Regions from separate parts of the Pseudoalteromonas sp. NZS11 genome, predicted to be linked through region 2. Evidence: predicted binding sites of a transcription regulator. Region 2 holds the regulator's gene; the other holds the start of a gene.
The links. The regulator ArgR, encoded in region 2, controls arginine synthesis, uptake and breakdown. The targets are predictions, from matches to a motif close to ANTGAATANNTATTCANT.

Region 1 (5,528 bases), on a different contig from region 2:
ACCAGTGTCATTTCAAGGCCACCGGCATTCCACACACCAAATGATTGACCCGCAGTACCGTGTAGCTCAATTGCTACAGGATCTGCCGCCATACCTTGGTTGCCATATTTATCAGCAATATAGCCAGAAAGCATTGCACCTACCGATCTGTCCGTATTACAAATACGACTTACTAGTGAGATACCGCTTGAAGCATCAATTGCTTCTTGCGCCTTAGCAAGTAGGCTCTCATTAAGCTTTCCTAAATAATGTGAGCTATTAGGCGCACTACAATAAAGTGTTTCACCTGTTGGGTTATTAGGCTGAGCAATTACTGAAGATAAATCAATTTTCTTCTGTTTAGCTGTTTTGCCTTCAATGGCTTCAAGCAAATCTAAACGACCGATTAAATCAGTTAAGTTTACAACACCTAAGCTTGCCATGATTTCACGTGCTTCTTGCGCTATAAACTTAAAGTAGTTCATCGCCATTTCTGGTAAGCCGTGGTAATGCTTTTGACGAAGTGTTTCGTCTTGTGTTGCAACACCGGTCGCACAGTTGTTTAAATGGCAAATTCGTAAGTATTTACAACCAAGCGCAACCATTGGGCCGGTACCAAAGCCAAAGCTTTCTGCACCTAAAATTGCCGCTTTAATTATATCTAAACCTGTTTTTAAGCCACCATCAGTTTGCAAACGAATGCGATGACGCAGTCCATTTTCAACAAGGGCTTGCTGCGTTTCAGCAAGTCCTAGCTCCCATGGGCTACCTGCATATTTAACTGAAGTAAGTGGGCTTGCGCCTGTACCGCCATCGTAGCCAGAAATAGTAATTAAATCGGCATACGCTTTAGCAACACCTGTCGCAATGGTTCCTACGCCTGGTTCTGAAACCAGTTTTACAGAAATAAGTGCTTTAGGGTTTACTTGTTTTAAATCGAAAATTAGCTGCGCTAAATCTTCAATTGAGTAAATATCGTGATGTGGTGGTGGCGAAATTAACGTAACACCTGGAACAGAATAACGAAGCTTAGCAATATATGGGGTTACTTTTTCACCCGGTAATTGACCGCCTTCGCCTGGTTTTGCACCTTGCGCTACTTTAATTTGAATAACGTCAGCACTGCGTAAGTAATGCGGCGTTACGCCAAATCGACCTGAAGCGACTTGCTTAATACGCGAGTTTTTCTCGGTACCATAACGCAGCTTATCTTCACCGCCTTCACCAGAGTTTGAACAACCACCTAAGCGGTTCATTGCAATTGCTAGAGCCTCATGCGCTTCTGGCGATAATGCACCAATACTCATTGCTGCTGAATCGAAACGCTTGTATAGGTTTTCTGCAGGCTCTACATCATCGATGCTAATGCCTTGCTCTGGAATTTTAAGCGCAAGCATGTCACGTAAAGTGGCAATAGGACGCGTATTAACAAGTTTTGCATATTCACTGTAATCACTGTATTCACCAGAACGAACTGCTTTTTGCAGGGTTTGGATTACATCAGGATTATAAGCATGATACTCGCCGCCATGTACGTACTTAAACAAGCCGCCGTGGCTTAATAATTTACGCTTACTTAGAGCGAGTTTGTGTAAGCTTTGCTGATCGTCATCAAAGTCGGTAAAGCATGCGCCCTGTATGCGACTCGCCACACCTTTAAAGCACATTTGTACAATAGCGTCAGATAAACCAACCGCTTCAAACAACATTGAGCAGCGATATGACGCAACCGTACTTATGCCCATTTTAGACATGATTTTGTATAAGCCCTTGTTAATGGCTTTACGGTAAGCAAGAGTTACTTCGCAATACGACTTATTAATAATTTTGCTGTCGCTCATTGCAACTAACGATTCATACGCAAGGTATGGATAAATTGCCGTAGCACCAAAGCCTAATAACACAGCAAACTGATGCGCATCACGCACGCTACCGGTTTCAATGATAATGTTTGATTCACAGCGAAGATTGTTATCAACTAATCGTTTTTGTACCGCACCTACAGCCATAGCTGCTGGAATCGGCAAATTTGCTTCATTAAAGTTACGGTCAGTTAAAATAAGCATGATACAACCAGCGGCTGCTTTTTCTTGTGCTTGGTCACAAATACGCGTTACCGCATTTTCTAAACCTTCTTCAACTGTGTAGGTAATATCAATTTTACAGTAGCTGTAATGCGCTTCATCAGCATTTAATAGCTGCTGCATGTCTGCGTACATTAAAATTGGCGTATCAAACTGTAGGCGCTTAGCATGGCCTGTTGTTTCGTTAAATACGTTTTGCTCACTACCAATACATGTCGCAAGCGACATTACATGATTTTCACGCAGTGGATCAATAGGTGGGTTTGTTACTTGCGCAAATTTTTGGCGGAAGTAATCATACAGCGAACGATGCCCTTCACTAAGCACTGCAAATGGCGTGTCATCACCCATTGAGCCGGTTGCTTCTTGGCCGTTTTCACCCATTACACGAATAACGCTATCAAGCTCTTCGTTGGTATAACCAAACATTTTTTGATATTTAGCTAGCGTTTCGTCATCAAATGAGCGATTACCGGCGTCTTGTTCAGTAAGCTCTTCAAATGGAACTAAACGCTTAACGTTCTCCTCAAGCCATGACTTGTAAGGATGGCGAGACTTTAAATCTTGATCGATTTCATCTGAGTGCCAAATTTTACCAAGCTTAGTATCAATTACTAACAGCTCACCTGGTCCTACACGGCCTTTTTCGACTACTTCATCGGCAGTGTAATCCCAAATACCCACTTCTGATGCGAGTGTAATAAAACCATCTTGCGTAATTACATAACGCGCAGGACGAAGTCCATTACGGTCTAAGTTACATGCCGCAAAACGACCATCCGACATAACAATACCGGCGGGGCCATCCCATGGTTCCATATGCATAGAGTTAAAGTCGTAAAATGCACGTAAATCGTCGTCCATTGCACGGTTTTTCTGCCATGCAGGTGGCACGAGCATACGCATAGCGCGGAATAAATCCATGCCACCAGCTAAAAATAGCTCAAGCATATTATCTAGGCTTGATGAATCAGAACCGGTTTCGTTTACAAACGGCGCTGCGCTTTGTAAATCAGGAATAAGCGGTGACGCAAACTTGTATGAACGTGCGCGTGCCCACTGGCGGTTACCTTCAATAGTATTAATTTCACCATTGTGTGCTAAATAGCGGAAAGGTTGAGCTAAAGGCCAACGCGGCTGAGTATTAGTAGAAAAGCGCTGATGGAAAACACAAATCGCACTCGTCATACGAATATCAGCTAAATCCAGGTAAAAATTTGGTAAATCTGCAGGCATCATTAAGCCTTTATAGATAGTTACCAAACCAGATAAACTTGCGATATAGAAAGCTTCGTCATCAACAATGCGCTTTTCAGCGCGGCGGCGTGCTACATATAAGCGACGCTCTAAGTCTTTAGAACGCCAACCTTCTGGCGCGCTAACAAAAATTTGTTCAAAACCTGGTAATTGCTGTACAGCAATAGGACCCAACATAGATGGGTCAGTTGGCACAACGCGCCAACCTAAAATATTTAACGTTTCTTTTTCTAATTCTTCGCTAAGTATTTGTTTTGCAGCTTGCGCTAAAACAGGGTCTGAATTTAAAAATATCATACCCACTGCGTAGTTTTTGCCTAAGTGCCAGTTATGTTCACTAGCAATAGCACGGAAAAAGCTATCTGGTTTTTGTAATAATAAACCACAGCCATCACCTGTTTTGCCATCGGCAGATATACCACCACGGTGCTGCATGCGATCAAGCCCCGTAATAGCAGTACGAATAAGCCTATGACTAGCTTGACCATTAACTTGGGCTATTAAGCCAAAGCCACAATTTTCTTTTTCTAACTTTGAGTCGTATAACATAGACCCCTCCCCTTGCTGCACTGTTAGCGTGGATGAACTGCTCGACGATTTGCTAACAGACGGACAAAACTAGCCTCTATCTTAAATAGAGTCAATAGCACTTTGAATACATATTCACATTCTTGAATATTTCTCACTTCATAGCAAGATTTCTTTTTATCATTATTTTTAACATTTAGCGTTATTTTAACCACTATTTTTTCATGACACTGGTGTCAAGTTTAACATATTGTAAAAAACACGAGCCCTCAGCGTGCCAGCTTACGTAAACGTAAAGACAACCGAAAGTGAATAAGTATTCAGCGCTAGAGGGGCTATTCAGTTAACATTTAGATAGTTTTATGCTATTTCATTACTTTAATGGCTTAACATCCCCGATTATTGCTGCTCATTAGTATAGTTATGAAAGTTCATGTCATTTTTTGTAAGTTAATAGTGAATTTTTATTTAAAACTATGTCCGATGTAGGCATAAACTTTAAAGTCTAGAAAGCAAAACGCCTAAAATATATAGCCCAGAAGGGAGTTACAAATTTAAACGTAAAGTCTGGCAATACGCTTGCCCTATTATAAAGTTCTGAGTTGATAAATGAATTAAAGCAACAGGAGTCTCTACTTATATAGAAAAAAGTAATACGAATTATCAGCTACGAAATAAAAATTCACACGAGTCAGGCTCCAACGCCAATGAAATACATATTCAGGTCGAATTTGTACCCCAAGCTTGTGTTATAAATGTGAGCGACTGTGGCAAAGGAATGAGCGAGCAAGTAATGGCAAATGCTTTAGTGCCCTTTTATTCTACAAAAAGTACGGGGAGTGGTTTAGGGCTAGCCTTATGCAGAGAAATAGCAGAAGCGCACCAGGGGCATATAAGTTTACATAACAAAATAGAGGGCGGCTTAAACGTACAAGTGAGCCTTCCTTATTCGTAAATTCACAAAAATTAAAAACAACAAAGCCACTTAAAAAGTGGCTTTGTGTTTAAAGAGCTTAATAACCTGATAGCAGGTTGAGTAATAAAATTACTCTGCGTCAGCTTCTTTATATTTAGCAGCAGTTTCTGTAATTAACGGCTGTAATTCACCGCGTTGAAACATTTCGATAATAATGTCACAACCACCAACTAACTCGCCATCTACCCAAAGTTGTGGGAATGTTGGCCAATTTGCGTATGCTGGAAGCTCAGCACGAATGTCTGGGTTAAGTAAAATATCAACGTATGCAAATGGTTCACCACATGACATTAACGCTTGCGATGCTTGTGAAGAAAAACCACAATTAGGTAATTTTGGTGACCCTTTCATGAAAAGGATTATTGGGTTTTCTGAAATTTGCTGTTTAATTTTATCAATGGTTTCCATCTACAACCTCAAAGTAACGATAGCTAAATATATTTAGGTCTTGAAAATAACTCATCGTGACCACAAATATATAACTTAATATGGGCAAATAAAGCCGCAATTGAAATAGTCTTTCGCAATAGCATTGCTGTTTGCTTAAACTTGAGTAAAATACTCAACAATTATAGTAACACTATATTACCGCTTGGTATAGGTAACTGCTCTGTTTCAACAGGCATTACGTATTACCAAATGGACTATCAACCAAAGAAGATGGAGATAAAAAAATGGCATTTGAACTACCGTCACTACCATAT
Region 2 (5,528 bases):
GATTACGTTGAGTATTTTTGTGGTTTTTTATCAGCGTGTGGCAAAGCAAACGTATCCGCTTATTCCTGGGCGTTTAGCAAGCACAGGCTATGCGCTGCCTGGCACAGTACTCGCTATTGCGGTTTTATTACCGCTTACGTTATTAGAGAACACCATTAACACAGCGCTCGAGCCGTATAATTTAGATATTGGCTTGCTGCTTACAGGTAGCATTCTTACTATTATTATTGCTTATATTGTTAGGTTTTACGCCATTGCACACGGAGCAATTGAGTCGAGTTTTTTACGTATTAGCCCATCACTTGATATGGCAAGCCAATCAATGGGTAAAAGCCAAGGACAAACACTGCGTTTAGTGCACCTACCTTTACTGCGAAGAGGATTGCTTACTGCTGCGTTATTGGTATTTATTGAGTGCATGAAAGAGCTGCCAGCTGCGCTATTGCTCAGACCGTTTAATTTTGAAAGCTTAGCTACTCATGTATTTCAGTATGTGAGTGACGAGCAGTTAGAGCTTGCTTCAATATCGGCATTATTTATTGTTATTGTTGGGTTTATTCCTTTGTATTTTATTAATCGTTCTATGGAGCAGCGTAGTTAAATGAGTAGTTTAATTTTACAAGGAGTGAGCTATCACTATAACGGCACAAAGGTTATTCACGATTTAGATTTAACGGTGGGTAAAGATGAAATTGTTTGCCTACTCGGAGCGAGTGGGTGCGGCAAAACGACCACGTTAAAAGCGATTGCAGGTTTAATTGAAGCTAAGCAAGGGTCTATTTTTATAGACGGTAAATTAGTGAGTGATGAGCAATCGTTTGTCTCGCCTGAGCACCGTAACATCGGCATGATGTTTCAAGACTATGCGTTGTTTCCGCATTTAACGGTAGCAAATAATATCGCATTTGGGCTTAGTAAAATGAGTAAAGCTCAAAAGCAGCAACGCGTTGATGAAATGCTTAAGCTCGTGCATTTAATTGGCTGTGCTGACAGGTTCCCGCATCAGTTATCGGGTGGTCAACAGCAGCGTGTAGCTATTGCTCGTGCATTAGCTTATAAGCCTAGTTTATTGCTACTTGATGAGCCCTTTTCAAATATTGATACGCAAGTACGCTTTGAATTAATTGCCGATATACGTCGAATTATTAAGGCAACCCAAGTATCTGCTGTGTTTGTTACACACTCAAAAGAAGAGGCGTTTGCCTTTTCAGATACACTTGCCATTATGCATCGCGGTAAAATTGAGCAACAAGGCACGCCTGAGCAGCTTTTTGCAGCTCCATGTTCAAAGGAGGTTGCAGAGTTTCTGGGTCAAGGCATATACTTGAGCGCAGAAGTATTAACAGCAACTGAATACAAAACACCATTTGGTTTAGTCGAATCTTATATTGAGAGTAAGCAAAACGTAAGCGTAGGGCTTATATATGTGCGCCCTCATCAAATAGAATTAGTGGCAGATAACCAAAGTGACAAACTCAGCAAGCGAGCTACAATCATAAGTCGTCGCTTTATTGGTTCGGCGTATGTTTATTCACTTGTTATTGATGAACAAGAAATTGAAGTTGCTGCACAATATGGCCAGTCATTTGAAAATAATGAACAGGTTATAATAAAAATAAAACCTCACACGGTGAATTTTTTCGAATCGTAATTAATTTGTTATTCGCTGTGTTTTTATCTGTAAAACTAAGGAATAACAATGGCGCAAGCGCAATCAGGGATTTGTGCTGAAGCAAACTTACACGGTTTGCACTTATTTTTTAATGTGTTTGATGGTCAAGATGAATCACTTCGCGCAAAGTTAAAACAAGTAAGCGCTATTGAAGAAGAGTTTAGCGATCAATTTTCAGAATCAATGCTCTCTTGTATGGTTGCTATTGGTGCGCAATATTGGCCGCATATCCTCCCTGAATACATCCCAAGCGAATTACAGAGCTTTCCTAATATAAACCATAGCGATCATCAAATGAGCGTACAACCGTGCGATTTATTTGTGCAAATTCGCTCTGACCGTGAAGACGTTAACCATTTATTTGCGCTGCAAATTTTAAAACTATTTGCTCCCGATGTTGAGCTGGTGGAGCAAATTCGTAATTTTCGCTTTTTAGATGGTCGTGATTTTAATGGTTTTATTTATGGTGGCGATACAGCTCATGGAAGAAAAAAGCGCGCTACGGCTTTAATTAGTAACCCTGGTAATTTTGAAGATCAGGGGAGTTATATTCATGTACAGCGTTATAAGCATGACTTAACTATGTGGCAGCATTTATCATTGAGCGAGCAAGAACAAATAATGGGGCGTACGCGCCTTGATAACACACTAATTATCCCTGCGATTGAAACCAGTCATGCTTTACGTAGCGAACTAAAAGACGAAGATGGACAACCGCTATTATTAAATCAGAGCATGCCTTATGGCGATGTGTATGAGCAGGGAATGTTATCAATTACATGCGCTTGTACGGGCACCGCATTTGAAAAAGTACTTAATAGTCGTTTAGGGGAAGGGGATTGTTACGACCACTGGCTTGATTTTACTCAAGCCGATATGGGTTCTGCTTTCTTTGCGCCTTCAGTCGGGTTTTTAAAACAAATTTAGTTTGCTATTAAACCGTATCAAATAAAATGCGAACACGTTCAAGTGTTACATCTATTTCAGATATTTTAGCAGGAGCGATAAAAATAGTATCGTCGCCTGCAATTGTTCCTAGTACGCCATCTGCTTTACCTAATGAATCTAATAAACGAGCAATAAGCTGAGCGGCGCCTGGACTGGTACGAATAATGATCATCATTTCGTTGTGCATAATGTCGATTACTAATTGGCGTAATGGGCTTTTAGCCGTAGGTACACCCATTTCAGCAGGTAAGCAGTAAACCATTTCTTGTTTGGCGTTACGTGTGCGTACAGCACCAAATTTACTTAACATGCGCGATACTTTACTTTGGCTTATATTGTCAAAGCCTTGATCTTTTAATGCATCAACTATTTCGCCTTGAGAGCCAAAATTTTCTTCTTTTAATAGTGATTTAAATGCTTTTACCAGTGCTTCTTGTTTATCTTGTGGTTGCATAGTCTTTATTCGTTTTTGTTATTTATGCCGCAAATTCTACACAAAAATGAATAATTATGCAGCAGTTGTTTAGTTAACTTGCCAGTTTGATGCGTTAAATCACAAAAGTTTACGACTATGGTCGAAAATATACTTGAAATAGACAGGATAAATTTGTTTTTAGTCGCTAATTTCATTATCTTAAGAGCCACAAATGTTTCCTACCTCAAATTACGGAGAATTCCAATGAAAGTTGCTGTATTAGGTGCTGCAGGCGGTATCGGCCAAGCGTTGTCTTTATTATTAAAAACAGGCTTACCAGCTGGCTCTGAATTATCACTTTATGATGTTGCACCAGTAGTACCAGGTGTTGCGGTTGACCTTTCTCACATCCCAACAGATGTTAAAGTAGCAGGCTTTGGCGCAGACGAATTAAACAAAGCGCTTGAAGGCTCTGACATCGTTCTTATCCCAGCGGGTATGCCACGTAAACCAGGTATGGATCGTGCTGATTTATTTAATGTAAATGCTGGTATCATCAAAACTTTAGCAGAAGGCATTGTTGCTAGCTGTCCTAAAGCGTTAGTAGGTATTATTACTAACCCAGTAAATGGCACAGTTCCAATCGTTGCTGAAGTATTCAAAAAAGCAGGTACTTACGACGCTAAACGCGTATTCGGTATTACTACGCTTGACGTTATTCGTTCAGAAGCATTTGTTGCTGAACTTAAAGGCGTAGACGTAGCAACTGTGAAAGTACCAGTAATTGGTGGTCACTCAGGCACAACTATTCTTCCTCTACTTTCTCAAGTTGAAGGTGTTTCTTTCACTGATGAAGAAGTTGCTGCACTTACTCCACGTATCCAAAATGCGGGTACTGAAGTTGTAAATGCTAAAGCAGGCGGTGGTTCAGCTACGCTATCTATGGGTGCTGCTGCAGCTCGTTTTTGTATGTCTTTAGTTAAAGGCCTACAGGGTGAAGAAGTTGTAGATTACGCTTACGTTGCTGTTGAAAATGGCGATGCAGAGTACTTTGCACATCCAGTACGTTTAGGTAAAAACGGCGTAGAAGAAATTCTTTCTTACGGCGAACTAAGCGCATTTGAAACAAAAGCAAAAAATGACATGCTTGAAACACTGAAAAAAGACATCAAAGAAGGTGTTGATTTCATGGCGTAATAGCCAAAGTAGAATAACAAAAAAGCCTGCATTTGCAGGCTTTTTTATTGCTCAGAATTAATTTCACACTGTGTAACTAGTTAAAACTAGTGGTCGCGGTCAACCGCAATACGGGCAAGGCTTATGAGTGCTTGCTTATAGTCAGACTCAGCTAAAAAGTCTAAACAGGCAATAGCTTTGTCAGCTTCAAGCTCTGCTTTTTGCATTGTAAATTCAAGCGCATTAGTTTGCTTTAGTGCCGATAAAATTTCTTCTAAATGCTCCATACCATTACTGTGCTCTATTGCATCACGAATAAGCTGCGTTTGCTGCTCGCTACCATGTTGCATAGCATAAATAAGTGGAAGCGTTGGTTTGCCTTCAGCTAAATCATCACCAATGTTTTTACCCAACTGCTCAGCATCTGCATTGTAATCGAGTACATCATCTACTAGCTGAAACGCAGTACCTAAATGCATACCATATAGGTTTAGTGCATCGAGAGTAGTCTGGTCTTGCTCAGTAATAATGGCAGCAAGGCCTGTCGCTGCTTCAAACAACTTAGCTGTTTTAGAGTAAATAACCTGCATATAACTGGCTTCGGTCGTATCTGGGTCGTTGCAGTTCATTAACTGCAATACTTCACCTTCAGCAATAATGTTTGTTGCATCGGCAAGTACTTGCATAACCTGCATTTTTCCAAGACCAACCATAAGCTGAAATGAACGAGTGTAAATAAAGTCACCAACCAATACGCTAGCAGCATTACCAAATTCAGCATTTGCCGTAGGTGTGCCACGTCGTAAGTTTGATTCATCTACAACATCATCATGCAATAGCGTTGCTGTATGAATAAACTCAACAATTGTTGCAAGTGTTATGTGATCTTTACCCTGATAACCGAGCGCTTTGGCTGCTAAAATCGCGAGCATTGGACGAACGCGTTTGCCGCCACTGCTAACTATATATAAACCAAGCTGATTAACTAACGCCACATCTGAGCGCATTTGCGCATGTATAAGTTGATTGACGTCATTCATATCGCTTTCGATTAACGCCTGGATAGCTTTTATATCCATTGATCTCCGAGCCAATTTTTATGTGTGAACGGCGCAGATTGTACAACAAAAAATGCACTAGCTCGATATTTTGTGACGATTGATTGAAAAAACACTATTAAAGTACTTAATTTAGACTGAATTAGCCAAGATAACTGATTAATTGATAATCAATATACAGTTTATGGTGTGCTTAGATATTAAGCTGTGAGGGTCATATTTGAGTACATTAATTTATTTCGACTAAGAGTTAAAAAGC

Region 1: gltB (glutamate synthase large subunit) is a predicted target of ArgR. The motif match lies at 3,971-3,988, and genes of this name have one in related genera.

The regions. Positions count from the first base shown of each region.
Region 1 is NZ_JADYWP010000003.1:144,228-149,755, reverse strand. It holds gene gltB (glutamate synthase large subunit) at 1-3,869, opposite strand, end outside; partial or broken gene I6E82_RS07795 (ATP-binding protein) at 4,525-4,803, shown strand; gene I6E82_RS07790 (Grx4 family monothiol glutaredoxin) at 4,894-5,232, opposite strand; gene I6E82_RS07785 (superoxide dismutase) at 5,499-5,528, shown strand, end outside.
Region 2 is NZ_JADYWP010000016.1:12,869-18,396, forward strand. It holds gene I6E82_RS19315 (ABC transporter permease) at 1-601, shown strand, start outside; gene I6E82_RS19320 (ABC transporter ATP-binding protein) at 602-1,651, shown strand; gene I6E82_RS19325 (Dyp-type peroxidase) at 1,700-2,599, shown strand; gene argR (transcriptional regulator ArgR) at 2,607-3,074, opposite strand; gene mdh (malate dehydrogenase) at 3,300-4,232, shown strand; gene ispB (octaprenyl diphosphate synthase) at 4,319-5,290, opposite strand.